Linked DNA regions of Pigmentiphaga aceris. The protein of the gene in region 1 binds, or shares a complex with, the protein of each later gene. Links are inferred from orthologs where the notes say so. Each region holds a gene or a part of one and is shown on either strand. Other genes may lie near its edges. The genes, in order: accB and accD.

Evidence for each region.
Region 2: the proteins of accB (region 1) and accD are in contact, whole or in part, in a solved structure (PDB 8UXZ), measured with the Escherichia coli proteins. The link is inferred for Pigmentiphaga aceris from one-to-one orthologs.

Annotation. Positions count from the first base shown.
Region 1 is NZ_CP043046.1:930,909-940,086, forward strand. The notes cover bases 111-3,003. They hold accB (acetyl-CoA carboxylase biotin carboxyl carrier protein), read left to right. Parts: upstream 111-1,275; coding sequence 1,276-1,731; downstream 1,732-3,003. Other genes in these bases: FXN63_RS03825 (TlpA family protein disulfide reductase), read left to right, coding at 111-628; aroQ (type II 3-dehydroquinate dehydratase), read left to right, coding at 759-1,193; accC (acetyl-CoA carboxylase biotin carboxylase subunit), read left to right, coding at 1,844-3,003. In the rest of the region: FXN63_RS03820 (UDP-N-acetylmuramate--alanine ligase), read left to right, coding at 1-110; more of FXN63_RS03825, read left to right, coding at 107-110; more of accC, read left to right, coding at 3,004-3,193; prmA (50S ribosomal protein L11 methyltransferase), read left to right, coding at 3,197-4,114; FXN63_RS03850 (zinc-ribbon and DUF3426 domain-containing protein), read left to right, coding at 4,166-6,070; FXN63_RS03855 (carbohydrate kinase family protein), read left to right, coding at 6,080-7,036; FXN63_RS03860 (outer membrane lipoprotein), read left to right, coding at 7,173-7,679; FXN63_RS03865 (YggT family protein), read right to left, coding at 7,958-8,515; FXN63_RS03870 (histone H1), read right to left, coding at 8,750-9,178. UniProt on the Escherichia coli protein: This protein is a component of the acetyl coenzyme A carboxylase complex; first, biotin carboxylase catalyzes the carboxylation of the carrier protein and then the transcarboxylase transfers the carboxyl group to form malonyl-CoA.
Region 2 is NZ_CP043046.1:3,415,012-3,424,283, reverse strand. Bases 5,249-8,235 are described here. They hold accD (acetyl-CoA carboxylase, carboxyltransferase subunit beta), read left to right. Parts: upstream 5,249-6,297; coding sequence 6,298-7,173; downstream 7,174-8,235. Other genes in these bases: moaA (GTP 3',8-cyclase MoaA), read right to left, coding at 7,851-8,235; mobA (molybdenum cofactor guanylyltransferase MobA), read right to left, coding at 7,229-7,846; trpA (tryptophan synthase subunit alpha), read left to right, coding at 5,393-6,301; trpB (tryptophan synthase subunit beta), read left to right, coding at 5,249-5,379. Also shown: FXN63_RS14835 (response regulator transcription factor), read left to right, coding at 1-341; FXN63_RS14830 (motility hub landmark protein FimV), read left to right, coding at 426-2,432; tRNA pseudouridine(38-40) synthase TruA, read left to right, coding at 2,441-3,247; FXN63_RS14820 (phosphoribosylanthranilate isomerase), read left to right, coding at 3,324-3,983; more of trpB, read left to right, coding at 4,180-5,248; more of moaA, read right to left, coding at 8,236-8,954; FXN63_RS14790 (2OG-Fe(II) oxygenase), read right to left, coding at 9,095-9,272.

The DNA.
Region 1 (9,178 bases):
GTGCGCTGCGGGCAAACAGCGATGGCCGTACCGATCGGGGTAATGCCCAGGCACTGAAACGTTTGTTGGCGGCAACCGAAGTGGCCGCGAATCAGAAAGGTGAGGAATGAAGCGACGCAGTCTGCTGATCTACGGGGCAACCGGTCTGGCGGCCGCAGGTGCGGGCGGCCTGATTGCGTGGCGACGTCAGGGCGGCGGTGGAGACCCCGCCGTGCGCCTGATGTTCGATCAGACCATGGCAGCCCCTGACGGCACGCCGGCGTCGATGGCAACCTGGCGCGGCAAGGTAATGGTGGTGAATTTCTGGGCGACCTGGTGTCCGCCCTGCGTGGACGAGATGCCTGACCTGGATCGTTTGCAGACCCAGTTCGGCACACGCGCCCAGATTGTCGGCATCGGCATCGATTCCGCCAAGAACATCAACGAATTCACAAAAAAAGTGCCGGTGTCGTATCCTCTGCTGGTGGCGGGGGTAACTGGCTCGGAATTGTCTCGTGAATTGGGCAACACCACGGGCGGACTGCCGTTTACCGTGCTGATCGACGCCAATGGACGAGTAATCGAGCGTATTTCCGGCCGGATCAAACCGGAAGCGATCTTGGCTTCGGTGAACGCCGTCACAGCTTGACGCAGCCTCGATCAGCGCGGCCTTCCGGAATCTGGGAAAATGGCGCGCTTTTCGACTTTTTTGTGTAACCGATAGACAACGTGCCGCGTTCTGCGTGAAAATCGCGGCCTTCGGCACTCGACCTGCAAGTATGGCTACACGCATCCTGGTTCTGCACGGCCCCAATCTCAATCTGCTCGGCACGCGCGAGCCCGCCATCTATGGCGCGCTCACTTTGGCCGACATTGAAGCCAGATTGGTCGAGCAAGCCCAGGCACGCGGCGCGACCCTGACCTCCTTCCAAAGCAATCATGAAGGGGTGCTGGTCGATCGTATCCAGCAGGCCCGCCTCGATGGCACTGAGTTCATCGTCATCAATCCTGCTGCGTTCACCCATACGAGCGTGGCAATTCGCGATGCATTCGCCGCAGTGGCGTTGCCCTTCATCGAAGTGCACCTGTCCAACGTACACAAGCGCGAGCCATTCCGGCACCACTCCTATTTGTCTGACCTGGCGGTCGGCGTGATTGCCGGACTGGGCGCCGACGGCTATGAAGCCGCGGTGCGTTTTGCGCTCGACCATTGAATTTGAATGTTGCTGGTGTGGCTTCGTGGCGCTATAAGCGGATGCGTGGCCCTGCCCAACGGTTTTTTTTGGGAATAAACCCATGGATCTCAGAAAGCTCAAGACCCTGATCGACCTCGTGGCCGAATCGGGCATCGCCGAACTGGAAATCACGGAAGGCGAAGGTAAGGTCCGTATCGTCAAGTTCCCGCAAGGTGGACAAGTCGGTGGTGTCGGCGCTGCTACGGCTGCACCGCTGCCCGTGGCACCCGTTGCCGAAGTCGCACCGGTTGCTGCTGCACCCGTCGCGCCTGCTGCCGTTCAAGGCCACGTCGTGAAGTCGCCGATGGTCGGTACCTTCTACCGCGCCCCGAACCCGGGCTCGCCGGCCTTCATCGAAGTCGGCCAGTCGGTCAAGGAAGGCGATCCGCTTTGCATCATTGAAGCGATGAAGCTGCTGAACGAGATCGAAGCCGACAAATCCGGCACGATCAAGGAAATCCTGGTCGAAAACGGCCAGCCGGTAGAGTACGGTCAGCCGTTGTTCGTGATCGGCTAAGACGCCAATACCGATTCCCATGGTCCGGGCAGGAGACACGCTCCCGCAGCCAGACGCCGATCCGGCGTCGCTCGGCGAAGCTGTGCCTGCGCCACCTTCAGGAAAGCCATTCATGTTCGAAAAGATCCTGATTGCCAATCGGGGCGAGATCGCGCTGCGTATTCAGCGCGCTTGCCGCGAGATGGGCATCAAGACCGTTGTCGTCTACTCCGAAGCCGACCGCGACGCCAAGTACGTCCGACTCGCTGACGAGGCGGTGTGTATCGGCCCCGCGCCTTCGCGCGACAGCTACCTCAATGTCCCCGCGATCATCTCGGCCGCTGAAGTCACCGATGCCGAGGCAATCCACCCCGGTTACGGTTTCCTGTCCGAGAACGCCGACTTTGCCGAACGTGTCGAGAAAAGCGGCTTCGTCTTCATCGGCCCGCGCCCGGAAACCATTCGCCTGATGGGCGACAAGGTCAGCGCCAAGCAGGCAATGATTGCCGCTGGTGTGCCGGTGGTGCCAGGTTCCGAAGGCGCGTTGCCGGAAGATCCGAAAGAAATCGTGCAGATTGCACGTCAGGTTGGCTATCCGGTCATCATCAAGGCAGCAGGCGGCGGCGGTGGCCGTGGCATGCGCGTGGTGCACACCGAAGCTGCACTGCTGAACGCCGTCACCATGACGCGCTCAGAGGCCGGGGCGGCGTTCAACAACCCCGAGGTCTACATGGAGAAGTTCCTCGAGAACCCTCGCCATGTGGAAATCCAGGTGTTGGCCGACGGCCTGCGCAGCGCCGTCTGGCTGGGCGAGCGCGATTGCTCGATGCAGCGTCGCCACCAGAAGATCATCGAAGAAGCACCGGCACCGCACATTCCGCGTCGCCTGATCGACCGTATCGGCGATCGTTGCGCGGAAGCCTGCCGCAAGATGGGTTATCGCGGCGCGGGTACCTTCGAATTCCTGTATGAAAACGGCGAGTTCTATTTCATTGAAATGAACACCCGCATTCAGGTTGAACACCCGGTCACCGAAGCCATCACTGGCATCGACCTGGTGCAGGAACAGATCCGTGTAGCCGCTGGCGAGAAATTCCGTCTGCGTCAGCGCGACATCCAGTTCAAGGGTCATGCGATCGAATGCCGGATCAACGCAGAAGATGCGTTCCGCTTCACGCCCAGCCCTGGCCGCATCACTAACTGGCATGTGCCGGGTGGTCCTGGCGTGCGTGTCGATTCGCACGTCTACAACGGCTACTTCGTGCCGCCGAATTACGACTCGATGATCGCCAAGATCATCACTTACGGCGACACCCGCGAGCAGGCCCTGGCCCGCATGCGCATCGCCTTGTCGGAAATGGTGGTGGAAGGCATTTCGACCAACGTGCCGCTGCATCGCGAGCTGATGGTCGACGCGCGTTTCGTTGAAGGCGGTACCACCATCCACTATCTTGAGCATCGTCTTGCTCAACGTCCGGCGTAAATCGTGCGCGAACTGGTTCTAGATTGTCCTGAAGCGCTCGCTGAGTCGCTATCCGATGCCTTGCTCGACGCCGGCGCGCTGTCGGTGTCGGTGGAAGACGCCGACGAAGGTACCCAGGCCGAACAGCCCTTGTTCGGTGAACCCGGCCTGGAGCCTGACGTGCAGGCGTGGTCACGCAATCGTGTGGTTGCGCTGATCGCCGACGGCGACGACCCGGCACAGCTGATGGATCAGGCCAGCGGCGCGTTGAGCCTTGACGCAGCGCCCGCCTGGACGCTGCGTGAGGTGCCGGACGCCGACTGGGTGCGCTTGACCCAGTCTCAGTTCGAACCCATTGCGGTAGACGGCCGGATCTGGATCGTGCCCACCTGGCACGATGTGCCGGGTGAAGCCCGCGTTGCCTCGCCTGCGGGCGTGGATGGCGTGGTGATCCGGCTTGATCCGGGCCTGGCCTTCGGTACCGGCAGCCATCCCACGACGCACCTGTGCCTGTCGTGGCTGGCCAGCAACCTGCAGGCCGGCCAGCGCGTGCTGGACTACGGTTGCGGGTCCGGCATTCTGGCGATTGCCGCGCGCAAGCTGGGCGCAGGTCCCACGGTAGGTATCGACATCGATCCGCAGGCCGTTCAGTCGGCGCATGACAATGCGCAGGCCAACGATGTGGAAATCGATGCTGGCTTGCCCGACACGCATGCCGGATGGCGTGCCGATGTCGTGGTGGCCAATATTCTGTCCAACCCTTTGAAGGTGTTGGCACCGATGTTGTGCGAACGTGTGCTGCCGGGTGGCCACTTGGTCTTGTCCGGCGTGCTCGAACGTCAGGCCGAAGAGGTCGCGGCCGTGTATGCAACGTGGTTGAATATCAGCGTCTGGCAAGCTCGCGACGGCTGGGTCTGCCTGCACGGGCAACGCCCCGCATAAGTGGTGCGGCCGACCGGCCGCACCACGTTTCTTTACAGAGTCCAGGTGACCATGGCTCTTGCTACCCGGTGTCCGCAGTGCGGCACCGCATTCCGTCTTGTTGCCGACCAGCTCCGCCTGCATGACGGGCTGGTGCGCTGTGGCGCGTGTTCGGCAATCTTCGACGGTCGGCAAAATCAGTTCGAAGTCGATCCGATGGCCTTGCCGGCCAGTGGCAGCACGCCCATCGTGCCGCCACCGATCGAACCGATGACCCCGACGTTTGTCGACGCGCCGCCGCCGACACCGATCGTGCCGCCGATTCCCGAACGTTTGCCGGAACCCGATCCCGAGCCTGTACCAGCGGCCCCGGTCGCTGAACCGGCCGCATCGCCCTCGCCGGAAACGCTGAGCGAACCGGTGGACCCGGCCTTGCTCGGACCGTCTACGCGCCTGGTCTTGCCGCAGACGCCACCCGCGTCAGAACCGCCCGCGCCTGCCGATACTGCACCGCCGAAGCCGGTTGTGGATACACCCGTCAAGTCGTCCAAGGATGGTTTGTCAGGGGCGTCGGCAGTTGGGGCTGCGTCTTCGGCCCTTGGTGGCGTGCCGAGCGCAGGCCCGGGTGCCGTGCCCGATGTGGCATCACCCAAGCCCGCGCCTGTCAACCCGCCGTTGGCAGACAGCAAACCCGCAGAAAGCAAACCCGCAGCGCCCGCGTCGTCCCCGACAGGCACGGTGCCGCCTGCGCCCGTCGCGCCCAAGCCGCCTGAGCCTCGGCCGAGCTTCCGTCCCTCACTGGCCCAGCCCGTGCGGCCGATTCCTGCGCGCTCTGCCGCTGCTGCGCCAGCACCTGCCCCCGCATCGAGCGCCGCGCGCGACCTTCCAGACGTGAAGGCTGACGATGCATCCGCCCACGGTGTCGGCGCACGCGAACCCAGTTTGCACGAACCGATTCCGCTTGCACCCAGTGGCGATGCGAACCTGTTGCATGCTCCGCAATCCTTCGGTGCACGCGATGTGCCAGAGGGTGTGGACCAGCGTCGCGAGCCGCGTTTTGTCGACAGCAGTGACACCTTGAATCCGGCCGCTGCGCCGGCTGTGATGCGCTCGCCCAGAGCCGCCGAATCGGGGCAGCCAACCGGTGCATCCAACGTGCGCGCCAGCATCATCGACAACGGATTGCCGGCTCCTCGTCTGCGTACCCGCGCCGATGGCAGCATTCCCGATCTGCAGGCCCGCCTGCGTGCCGATGCCGAAGCGGAAACCGCTGAGGACATGGCGGTGCCAGAATTGCGCCGCGAATCCGCCGACCCGACCGCCCCGGTGACGTCCGACGCCGATCGTGATGCGCCTGCCGAACCGATCTACGCCTGGGACCCGGCAACCGAGGATACCGCCGAGCTGGCGGCACCCCTCGTGGTCGATGCGCCCCCGCGTGGCCTGCTGGAAGAGCCTGCCGAAGCACCCACCCCCCGGCGCGTATGGCCTTGGGTCGTGGGCGTGCTGATGGCGGCGCTGGTGCTGGGGGCTCAGGCGATCTGGGTGTGGCGTGACGAGATCGCCACCGATCTGCCGATCACGCGCCCGGTGCTGACATCGCTGTGCGGGGCGCTGGGCTGTACCGTCGGTTATCCGCGCCACCCTGAATTGCTGTCGATCGAATCGTCGGCGCTCGAACCCTGGCACAGCGATACCAATGCTGCCACCGAGCCGGGCGCGGCCAACCGATTGGCCTTGCGCGTGGTGCTGCGCAACCGGCATTCGCTGCCCCAGCCCTGGCCGTCCATCGAACTGACGCTGACCGATCTGAGCGATGCAGCAGTGGTGCGCCGTGTGCTGTCACCGTCTGACTACCTTCCCGCCGATACCGTTTCCAAGCCCATGCCGGCGCGCAGCGAGCGCAGCTTGCGGGTTCCCGTGGACCCACCTGCCGAGCCGGTGTCCGGTTATCGCTTGTCCGTATTCTTCCCTTAAGGCTTTTCCATGTCTGCACCGGTAATCATCTGCGGCTCCATCGCTTTCGACTCGATCATGGTGTTCGAAGGCCAATTCCAGGAACACATTCTTCCTGAGCAGGTGCACAAGCTGAGCGTGTCGTTCCTGGTGCCGACCATGCGCAAGGAATTCGGTGGCTGCGCCGGCAACATCGCCTACAACCTCAAGTTGCTGGGCGGTCAGCCGATTCCGGTGGCTACGGTCGGCCAGGACGGCCTGGACTACCAGACGCGCCTGAAAGACCTGGGCATCGACACCCGCTGGGTGAAGGTGGCATCGGAGTCGTACACAGCCCAGTGTTTCATCACCACCGATCTGTCGGATAACCAGATCACCGCCTTCCACCCGGGCGCAATGGCCTTGTCTGCTGCCAACGACCTGCGCGACGCGCCGGGCGAGTGGGCAATCGTCGCCCCCGATGCCAAGGATGCGATGTTCGCGCACGCAGAACGCCTGCATGCGCGTGGTGTGCCCTTCATCTTCGATCTGGGTCAGGCCATGCCGCTGTTCGATGGTGAAGACCTGACCCGCATGCTGAAGATGGCACGTGCACTCACGGTCAACGACTACGAGGCATCGGTCGTGGTGCAACGCACGGGTCGCAGCCTGGCCGAACTGTCGCAGTCGCTGGACGCCGTGGTGGTCACGCATGGTGAAGAAGGTGCCACGGTGATCGTGAAGGGCGTGGAAACCACGGTTGCGCCCGTGGCCGCAGCGCAAGTGGTCGATCCGACTGGTTGCGGCGATGCACATCGTGCCGGCCTGCTGTTCGGTCTGATCTCGGGCTGGAACTGGGTTGACGCGTGCAGCCTGGGCAATCTGATGGGCTCGATCAAGATCGCCGAACGCGGTCCGCAGAACCACGCGCCTAGCCGCGAAGACATCGCGGGCCAGCTCAAGGCCGCCTATGGCCTGAGCCTGCCTGAAGCCGCTATCGCAGGCTGAAAAGCCAGCTGAAACATTCGGGCACGGTTCTCCATATTGCTGGAGAACCTGTTCGGAACAAAAGCGTCTAAATTATTTGGCATCAAGCCATGTCCTTGCTGCGCGCCACGCGTAGCGGGGTTTTCAGGACCAGATCATGACGATAGCTCGCATTTCCTCTTCTGCCTCGGGCGCTGCAACGCGTGCGCGCCGTTGGCTGGCGATCGGCGCTGCGGTGTCGGCGCTTGCGATCACAGCCGGCTGCGCGACCGGCAACAGCTCGAATTCCGGCTACTCGCGTAGCCAGGCACAGCGTGAACAGACCGTGCGTATTGCCACCGTTGAATCGGTGCGTGAAGTCACCATCGACGGCGGCCAGACTGGTGTGGGTACCGGTGCCGGTGCGATTGTTGGCGGCGTGGCCGGCAGCACCATGGGCGGTGGCCGCGGCCAGATTCTGACGACGGTGCTGGGTGCCGTGGTTGGCGGTATTGCCGGTCAGGCGGTTGAAGGCAGCGCCTCCAAGCGCCGTGGCCTGGAGATCACCGTGGAATATGCCAACGGTGACCTTCGTGCGATTACCCAAGATGCTGATGAGACCTTCCGTCCTGGCGATCGCGTGCGCGTGATGTCCGGTGGCGGCGTGACGCGCGTAACACACTGATTGGTGTCATGGGCTGATCGTCACGGATCAGCACCATGCCGGTCTTGGCTGATCTGAAGGCTAGCGACCGGCACAGACGATGAATCTTCGTTCGGTCCTTGTCAGATGCTGATCATGTCTTGATTTCAGCTTCGCCAGCCGCAGTCCAGGCAATAAAAAAGCGGTGCGTGATTGGATCACGCACCGCTTTTTTTGTTCTGCATTTCTTGGTTCTGCATGCGCACGAGCCGATCAGCCGATCGCGCCCGTACCCACGCCTTCCTCCATCCTTGCAGCGCTTACCACCCGAACCAGGTGGCGCTGAGTCGTGCCACGACCATCAGCAGCACCTGCACGATGACAAACAGCAGCAGCGGGGCCATGTCGAAGCCGCCCAGACGCGGCGTAACGCGACGCAGGGGGTTCAGGAAGGGGGCAGTCAGCTGGTACAGCAGCGGCATGGCTGGTGCGCTTGGATTGACCCAGGACAGCACGGCCATGATCAGCGTCATCCACAACAGCAGATTCAGCGCCCACTTCAGCACGGTCAGCAGCGCAATCGCAAAGCCCATCGGGAACAGCATCAGCGGGTTGCCGCCAATGACTGCCAAGGTCAGCACCAGGAACACCAGTGCCACCAGCCAGGCCGCGACGATCGACGCCCAGTCGATGCCACCCGCGCCTGGAATGACACGGCGCAGAGGTTTGACGATCCAGTCGGTTGCCTGAAACACGCCGCGAGCAACCGGATTGCCGGGCGCAAGGCGCACGTTCTGCATCCAGGCGCGCAACAACAGCACGGCACCAAACAGCGTGAAGAAGATGTCGATCAAAAAACGCGCGATGTCACTGAACATCCAAACTCCAAGAAGGCCGCGCGCTGCGGCCAGGCAAGCGATAGCGCGATTGTCGCACGCGCTTTATCGGCCGCGCCAATGAAAAAGCCCCCCGCCAGGACAGGTCCTGGTGGAGGGCTTTGCACCCATGCGCGCTGCGCATGGGTTACGGCTGCGGCATACACCGCATCCGTGTTCCCGCATCGATCAAAGTACGACGGGCAACATGCGCGAACGCGTATTGCCCAGCCGAACTCAGGGACGGCTGCCCGTCGGGAACGGCCATGCTGCGGCCGGGTTCAGTGCGGTCTTGGCACCGGGTGCGGCAGCGGTCGACGGCGGCGTTGCCGGAGCCGGCGCGGCCTTCTTCGGTGCAGCCTTGCGGGCCGGAGCCTTCTTGGCCGGTGCTTCCGGTGCGGCGGCCGGAGCTGCCTTGGCCGGTGCTGCGGTGGCTTCGGCCGGAGCCTGGGTCACGACAGTTGCCTTCTTGCCTGCCGGAGCCTTCTTGGCAGCGGGGGCCTTCTTGGCTGCAGGAGCGGCCTTTGCCGGTGCTGCTTTCTTGGCGGCCGGAGCTGCCTTGGTCGACGCTGCCTTGGCCGGAGCCTTGGCGGGCGTTGCCTTCTTGGCAGCGGCGGTGGTCTTGGCAGGCGTTGCCTTCTTGGCGGCCGGAGCTGCCTTGGCGGG
Region 2 (9,272 bases), 2.5 Mb from region 1 along the record:
TGGTCAATGCCTTGCAACGCCGCCTGCCTGCCCCGAGCAGCTGGCGTCTGCGAATCGGTGCGCATCGCCTGACGCTTCCCAGCGGTATCGATGTCGCCCTGACCAGCCTGGAATTCGTATTTCTGAAAACCCTGGCCGAAGGGCAGGGGCAGCCAGTGTCGCGCAAGCGCATCGTTGCGGCATTCGGCGATGATTATCTGACCTATGACCAACGTCGCCTGGACTCGATGGTTCGACGTCTGCGTCAGAAAGTCATGCATGAAACCTCAGTTGTGCTGCCTGTCAATACCTATCACGGCGTGGGTTACGGTTTCACTGCAGAGCTGACAATCGAGCCCTGAGGCGCGCCAGGCTTACGTCTTCGCTTGCTCAGCTATGAGCCCGATGTTATGTTCGGCCGATTAGAAGAAATACGGGGAAGCGGCGTGCTTCGCGATTCATTTGGGTTGGACCGGGCCGAGACCACGGCGTCGGAGCGGGTGCGCAAAGCTGCACTGGTGGTATTGGCAGCGGGTGGGATATTGACGGCTTCGGCCGGCCAGGCGGCAAGCCTGGGACGATTGACGGTGTTGTCGGGCTCGGGGGAGCCGCTACGCGCCCAGATCGAAGTGACTGCGGTGCAGCCTGGCGAGGCCGAGTCCTTGCGTGCTGCGCTTGCGCCTGCCGAGATCTATCGTCAGACCCAACTCGATCATCCTGATTTCCTGTCCTCGGTGCGTGTCGCGCTGGCGGACTTGCCCGACGGCCGCAAGGTGGTCCGGGTCAGCTCCGATGCGCCCATCGAGGCACGTGTCGTTGACCTGCTGGTCGACTTGAACTGGGCAAGCGGCCGGTTCATTCGACAGTATTCCTTCTTCGTCGATCCCCCGGCACCGCTGCGCGGCGCGACCACCACGTCCGAGATTCGTGTGGCGCGCGGCGATACGCTCAGCGGTGTTGCGCAACGCATCGGTTATACCGGTGCCAGCCTTGAACAGATTCTGGTGGCCTTGCAACAGGCCAATCCGTCGGCCTTCGACAGTGGCAATGTGAACCGCTTGCGCGCCGGGTCCACCTTGCGTGTCCCCGATGCAGAAACCGTTCGCAGCATCGACCAGGCTGCCGCACGCCGCAACCTGGCCACCCAGCAAGCCGAATTCGAACGCCTGCGTGCCGGACGTAGCGGCGCGACCGCGCGTCGTGGCGGCACTGCGGCCACGCCGCAACAGGCATCGGGCACGATCTCTGCCACGACCTCCGACAAGGCTGCCCCGGCCCCTGATGAGCGTGATCGTCTGCGCCTGTCTGCCGCCGGCCCGGCTGCTGCCGGCACGGGCGGAAGTGGCAACAACGTGCGCGCGGCGCAAGACGTCGCAGATCGGTCTGCGGAAGAACTCGCGTCCAAGGACAAGGCGCTGCAAGAGGCACAATCGCGCGTCACGGAACTTGAGCGCAATGTTGCAGATATGCAGCGTTTGCTGACCGTGCAAAGCGCAGCCTTGGCGGAAGCCGAAGCCCGTGCAAGTGCGGCATCGGCCGCGGCCTTGGCTGCCCCTGCCGGTCCGGCAGTGACAGCGCCCGCTGCACCGGCACCCGCCGCCCCGGTTGCTGCACAAACAGTCGCGCCAGTTGCGCCTGGTGAGACGCCTGTCGGTGATGGCACGGCCAAGCCCGAGACCACCACGCCTGCAGCCGATGCCAATGCATCGGAATCTGGTCTGCAAGCCTTTGCCACGCCCCAACGCATTGGCATCGCGCTGGTGACGGTGCTGTTCCTGTTGCTGCTGGCCTTGCTGATCGCACGCCGTCGACGTGAAAAGCGTCTGAGCGCGCTGGCTGCTGGTGCCGCATTGGCAACCTCGGCAGCTGCGCCGGCGTGGGCTGAACCGGCAGCACCGGTACGTGCGACGGAAGTCGATGAAGAAGAATTGGCTGCGCATGCCGAGGAAGTCGCGCCGCCGGTTCGCCCGGTCGACTTCGGCTTCAACCTCGACCTGGACAAGCCCGTGCCGGCCGAGGCGGTTGCGCGTAATGCCGCTGTTGAGCCCGATGAAGATGACGAGCCGCCGCGCTTGTTGAAGAGCTCGGCCGACGTGCCCGAACTCGTGGTACCCGAGCCGGCACCGGTTGCGCCGCTTGTACCACCGGCTGTGCCGCCAGTTGTGCCGTCGGCACCCATCACGCCGCCGCGCGCAGAGCCGGCAATCGAGTGGCCGCAGACTGAACCCGAGCCTGCCCGTCCGGCAACCGCTGCGTTCGCGCCGTTGGTCACGCCCGACCCCGCCGTCGGCGTGGACCTGACGGAAGACAATGCGTCCAAGCTGGAGCTGGCCGACGCCTATCTTGAAATCGGCGACAAGGAAGGTGCCCGCGAGCTGCTCGAAGACGTCATCAAGGGCGGCACCGCTGCCCAACAGGAACGTGCTCGCGAGACCCTGGCGTCGTTGCGGTAACACGGTAGATGAGTGATGTGGTTCAGCCCAGGATCGCGCTGGGCGTAAGTTACGACGGAAGCGCCTGGCAGGGCTGGCAGAAGCAGCCCCACGGCCTGACGGTGCAGGACACGCTGGAAGCCGCGCTCGCCCGCTTTGCCGGGCAGCCGGTGCCCACCGTATGTGCGGGGCGCACCGACACCGGTGTGCACGCCGCCATGCAGGTGATTCATCTGGATGCCCCCGTATTGCGTGCCGACACGGCCTGGGTGCGCGGCGTGAACGCGCATCTGCCACCCAGCATTGCCATTCGCTGGGCGCGAGAAGTATCCCCCGATTTCCATGCACGCTTTTCAGCGCGTGCGCGCTCCTACGTCTACCTGCTGTTGGAAGATCAGGTGCGCTCGCCCTTGTGGGCGGGCAAGGCGGGATGGAGTTTCTATCCGCTTGACGTTGAAGCCATGCAGCAGGCAGCAGGGTATTTGCTGGGCGAGCACGACTTCAGCAGTTTCCGCGCGTCGCAGTGCCAGGCCAAGTCGCCCGTGCGCACCTTGCACCGCCTGGACATCACGCGTCGCGGGCGCTTTGTGGTGTTCTCTTTCACCGCCAACGCGTTCTTGCATCACATGGTGCGCAACTTTGTGGGTGCCTTGACCTACGTTGGTCGCGGTCGTGAATCTGTCCAATGGATGGCAGACGTGCTGGCAGCCCGTGATCGGCGCAAGGGGGCACCTACCTTTGCACCCGACGGCCTGTATCTGACTGGGGTGGATTACCCCGCCGAGTTCGACTTGCCGCTGCATGATGCCAGCGATGAGATCCGGTTCGGAGTCTGAACCGCCGTATGCATGATCGGAGGTGGTGTGCGGCGATCAACGGCGTGTACACCGCTCTCCACGTTATCATCCTGTCATGACCCGAACCCGTATCAAGATCTGCGGCCTGACCCGCGAAGAAGACATCGACGCTGTTGTCGAGGCTGGTGCCGATGCAATCGGCATGGTGTTTTACCCGCCCAGCCCACGTGCACTCAGCGTTGCGCGCGCGGCCGAGTTGCGTAAACGCATTCCGCCGTTTGTCGATCTGGTGGCCTTGTTCGTCAACGCCAGCAAGGAAGAAATCGACGCAGTACGCGGTGAGGTCGGGCCGGAGTTGCTGCAATTCCATGGCGATGAGTTGGAAGAAGACTGCGCACGCTATGGCCACCGGTACCTGCGGGCCTTCCGAGTTGGTGGTCCGGGCCTCGATACTGCCGCAGGTTTGTTAGAATCATGCGAAGCTTATGGCTCCGCCGCCGGTTGGCTGTTCGACAGCCACTCAGACGGATACGGCGGTAGCGGGAGAACATTCGATTGGTCACTGGTCAGCAGCGCAAGCGCTCGTCCGGTCGTTTTGTCTGGTGGGTTGCATGCCTCAAATGTGGCGCAAGCGATCCAGGCGATACGTCCGGCGGCGGTCGACGTCAGTAGCGGCGTGGAATCTGCCCGCGGCATCAAGTCCGCGGAACGGATACGCGAGTTCGTGACTGAAGTCAGGCTGGCCGACGACAAGCTGCGCCAGGCGCAGACGTGATGGCAGGGCTGGCGGTCGCCACAGGCTGACCGCGCCACGCGCCAACGGTGTTTGACCACCTGGGGACATGCCCCAAAAAGTGGACCACCCAAGGCGCGATTGCCGGGTCTTCGGACTTGCAGGACGTTCGGCAGTGTGCCGATGCCTGCGGTCCCCAAGACACCTTCGAATCCCCCATTTTCGAGTCTTCAATTCCATGAGCACTTACGACTTTCCGGATACGCGCGGTCACTTTGGTCCCTATGGTGGCGTCTTCGTTGCCGAGACCTTGATGCAGGCCATCGATGAACTGCGCGAGACCTACGCCAAGTATCAGCACGACCCCGATTTCGTCGCTGAATACAACTACGAGCTCAAGCACTTCGTGGGCCGCCCCAGCCCCGTCTACCACGCCAAGCGCTGGTCCGAAAAGCTGGGCGGTGCGCAGATCTGGTTGAAGCGTGAAGACCTGAATCACACCGGTGCGCACAAGGTCAATAACTGCATCGGCCAGGCATTGCTGGCAAAACGCATGGGCAAGCGCCGCGTGATCGCGGAAACCGGTGCCGGCCAGCACGGCGTGGCCACGGCCACGGTCGCGGCGCGCTACGGCATGGAATGCGTGGTCTACATGGGCAGCGAAGACGTGCGTCGTCAAGCCGCCAACGTGTATCGCATGAAGCTGCTGGGTGCCACTGTGGTGCCGGTTGAATCGGGTTCGCGCACGCTGAAAGACGCCTTGAACGAAGCCATGCGTGACTGGGTCACCAACGTGGAATCGACCTTCTACATCATCGGCACCGTGGCAGGCCCGCATCCGTATCCGATGATGGTCCGCGACTTCCAGACGGTCATTGGCAACGAGTGCATCGAACAGATGCCTGAAGCTGCCGGCCGTCAGCCCGATGCGATAATCGCAGCGGTGGGTGGTGGCTCGAACGCGATGGGCATCTTCCACCCCTACATCCCCTTCGATGCCGTCAAGCTGATCGGCGTGGAAGCGGCTGGCGACGGTCTGGATACCGGTCGTCACTCGGCGTCCCTGACGCTGGGTCGTGCAGGTGTCTTGCATGGCAACCGTACCTACGTGCTGCAAGACGAAGACGGCCAAGTGATCGAGACCCATTCGGTGTCTGCGGGTCTGGACTATCCCGGCGTCGGCCCCGAGCACGCATGGTTGAAGGACAGCGCGCGCGCTGAGTACGTCACGGTGACCGACGAAGAAGCGCTGGCCGCTTTCCATGATTGCTGCCGCCTTGAAGGCATCATTCCGGCGCTTGAGTCCTCGCACGCCATTGCGCACGCTGTGCGTCTGGCACCCACCATGTCGCCGGACCAGATTCTGCTGGTCAATCTGTCCGGCCGTGGCGACAAGGACATGCATACCGTCGGCGAACGTTCCGGCATCACTTTCTAAGGAGATGTCGATCATGACCGCGACTTCGTTCTCATCTGCTTCTGCCTCGTCTGCCAAGTCCACCCGCATTGCCGACGCTTTCGCGCGTCGCGCGGAAAAGGGCACGCCGGCCTTGGTTCCCTACATCACTACGGGTGACCCGTCGCCCGAAAGCACCGTGCCGGTGATGCACGCACTGGTCGAGGCCGGCGCGGACATCATCGAACTCGGTGTTCCGTTCTCCGACCCGATGGCCGATGGCCCGGTGATTCAGCGCGCCAGCGAACGTGCCGTGGCGCGCAAAGTGGGTCTGCGCAAGGTCTTGGACCTGGTGCGTGAATTCCGCCAGACCGATACGCAAACGCCGGTGGTCTTGATGGGGTACGCCAACCCCATCGAGCGCATGGGTCAGGAAGCCTTTGTGCGCCAGGCAGTCGATGCTGGCGTCGATGGAGTGCTGGTGGTTGATTACCCGCCGGAAGAGTCGGTGGAATTCGGCGCGCTGCTCGATCAGCACGGTTTGGCGCCGATTTTCCTGCTCGCACCCACTTCCACTGAGGCCCGCATCAAGTCCGTCGGTGAAGTGGCGCGAGGCTACGTGTATTACGTCTCGCTCAAGGGCGTGACGGGGGCCGGCAACCTGGACACGACTGAAGTTGCCCGCCGTCTTGACGACATTCGTCAACATATCTCTTTGCCGGTTGGCGTGGGCTTTGGCATCCGTGATGCTGCCAGTGCCCAGGCTGTCGGCAGCACTGCTGATGCGGTGGTAATTGGCACGCGCCTCATCCAGGAAATTGAAACCGCCGTGAAAGATGCGCCGGAAGCCGACTGGCCGGCGCTTGCTTCGCGCGCAGCGGGCGCGTGGTTGCGTACAATCCGCCACGCGCTCGATGCGTTGCCGCCGCGCAGCGCACCCAATGAAACAAGGAAATCCGCATGAGCTGGATCGATAAGCTGCTTCCCCCACGGATCAAGACCTCCGACAGTGCCGCACGCCGGGTACCCGAAGGCCTGTGGGTCAAATGCCCGTCCTGCGAGACCGTGCTGTATAGCGACGACCTCGCCAAGAACCTTCAGGTCTGCCCGAAGTGCGACCACCACATGCGCATTGGCGCGCGCGAGCGCATCGATTCCTTGCTGGACGCCGAAGGCCGCTACGAGATCGGCGTGGGCACGCTGCCGATCGACAGCCTGAAGTTCAGGGACTCGAAAAAGTACCCGGACCGTCTGCAAGATGCCATGGCGCAAACCGGTGAGACCGATGCCCTGGTCGCCATGGGCGGCTCGATTCTGGCCATTCCTGTGGTGGTTGCCTGCTTTGAATTCGAATTCATGGGCGGCTCCATGGGCTCGGTGGTGGGCGAGCGCTTTGCGCGTGGTGCCCAGCAGGCGCTGGATCAGAAAGTACCCTTCATCTGCGTGACGGCTTCGGGCGGCGCGCGTATGCAGGAAGGCTTGCTGTCGCTGATGCAAATGGCCAAGACCAACGCCATGCTGACTCGTCTGGCGGCCAACAAGCTGCCTTTCATCAGCGTGTTGACCGATCCGACCATGGGTGGTGTGTCGGCCAGCTTCGCCTTCATGGGCGACGTGGTGATCGTTGAGCCGAAGGCCTTGGTCGGCTTTGCCGGCCCACGTGTGATCGAGCAGACCGTGCGCGAAAAGTTGCCGGAAGGCTTCCAGCGCGCCGAGTTCCTGCTGGAAAAGGGTGCTATCGACATGATCGTCGACCGTCGCAAGATGCGTGAGGAAATTGCGCACCTGCTGGCGATCTTGACGAATCAGCCGGCGGAAGTGATTTCGGCTGTTTGATCTCAGGCAGTCGGTAGGGAAGAGGGGGTTGGACTTTCAAAGGTCCAGCCCCTTTTTATTTCTGAGCCGAACTCAGCGCGGCGAGTTCTTCGTGTGTGTTCACGTTGATGAACGCGTCTTTGCCGTCGCTGAAGTCTGCGTAGGCATGTGGCAGGTCGGCATACCAGCCATCGGCCCGCCTGCGCCCGGTGGCAATGTAGGCGCGCAGTGCGGGCAGGCTGTCTATGTGGATCAACGCAAAGACTGGGTGCACGCGGTCGCCGTGGTGGGCAATGGCGACGTGGCATTGCTGGTTGGCAGCCGCCGTTGCCAGTCGCTCGATCAGGTTGGCAGGCAGGCAAGGCGCGTCGCAGGGAACCGTTGCCAGCCAGGGCAGGGCGGGGGCTTGTGATGCGAGGGCTGTCAATGCGGCTTCAATGCCCGCCAGCGGGCCAGGGTAGTCGGCAATGTTGTCTGGCAGCACCTGGCTGCTCCACGCGCGGTATTGGTCGTGATGGCGGTTGGCGCTGATCAGCACCGTGGCCACCTGGGCGGCCAGTCGTTCATGCACATGGGCAACCAAAGGGCGGCCATGCAAGTCCTGCAAGCCCTTGTCCACGCCACCCATGCGCGAGCCTTGTCCACCCGCCAGAATCAGGCCCGCAATATCGTGGGTAGGGATCGGTGAACGCACGTGCTCAACCGCCGATATAACTCATCTCGATCTTGTTGGCGCGCTGGGTGTCGGCGCTGCGGCGCTCTGAGTAGTTGTCATTGCGTTGCTGCCAGATGCCCGCCATGGCGGTAGCCAAGGTCGTGTCATCTGCGCCGTTGCGCAACAAGGTCTTCAGGTCATAGCCCTGATCTGCGAACAGGCACAGGTAGAGCTTGCCGTCGGTTGACAGCCGTGCGCGCGTACAGGTGCCGCAGAAAGCCTGCGTCACGCTTGAAATGACGCCGATTTCACCGCTGCCGTCGGTGTAGCGCCAGCGTTCGGCAACCTCGCCTGAATAGGCAGCTGCAACCGGCACCAGTGGCGCAATCTCACTCAACTGTTCGATCAGCGTGCGCGAAGGCACCACTTCATTCAGGTTCCAGCCGTTGGATGCGCCAACGTCCATATATTCGATGAAGCGAAGAATGTGGCCGCTGCCCCGGAAATACCGGGCCATCGGCAAGACCTGGTCGTCATTGACGCCACGTTTGACGACCATGTTCACCTTGACGGGCCCCAGACCCGCCTCCGCAGCGGCATCAATGCCGCGCAGAACTTCCGAGACCGGAAAGTCCACATCGTTCATCGCCCGGAACACCTTGTCGTCCAAGGCATCCAGGCTGACCGTGACCCGATTCAGGCCAGCGGCCGCCAAGCCGCGTGCTTTGCGGGCCAGCAAGGATGCGTTGGTAGTCAGTGTCAGGTCCAGGGGCTTGCCTGCAGGTGTGCGGATCTTGGCAAGCAATTCGATCAGAGATTCCACCTGACGGCGCAACAGTGGCTCGCCACCCGTCAGGCGCAGCTTTTCCGTGCCGTGCTGCGCGAACACCGTGGACAGCCGGGCAATTTCCTCGAAGCTGAGCAAAGACCCATGCGGCAGGTAAGCATAGTCCTTGTCGAACACTTCCTTGGGCATGCAGTACACGCAGCGAAAGTTGCAGCGATCGGTCACGGATATGCGCAGGTCGCGCAATGCCCGTGCACGCCGGTCCAGCAGCACTTCGCCCGGTACGGGCGGGCGTGCAGGGGCAGGCAGCTTGCCATGCAAGCTGCGCGCGTCGACGAGCGGGATGATCCTGTCGGTCAAGAGTGGTCCGTGCAAAGGCGGTAAGAAAAGAAGCAGTCCGGCAACGTGTCTGGCTGCCTGGCATGACCAGGAAAACCACCAACCACAAGCCATGCCGTGCTGGGGCTTCTCAGCAGACTTTGTTCCGCCATGCCTTCAGTTTACGCGTAGCGCCTGACACGCAGCCATTTTGTGGCAATCCACTTTTCTCCGGCGGTAACTGGCGCGCCTGCATGCAAGGTAAGGCTTGCTGGCGTGGCTTGTGGGTAGGCAAAAAATACCGCGTTTCCCTGTATGGGGGCGACATCAAGCCCGATCTGCGGGAAAGTCGTGGCACCC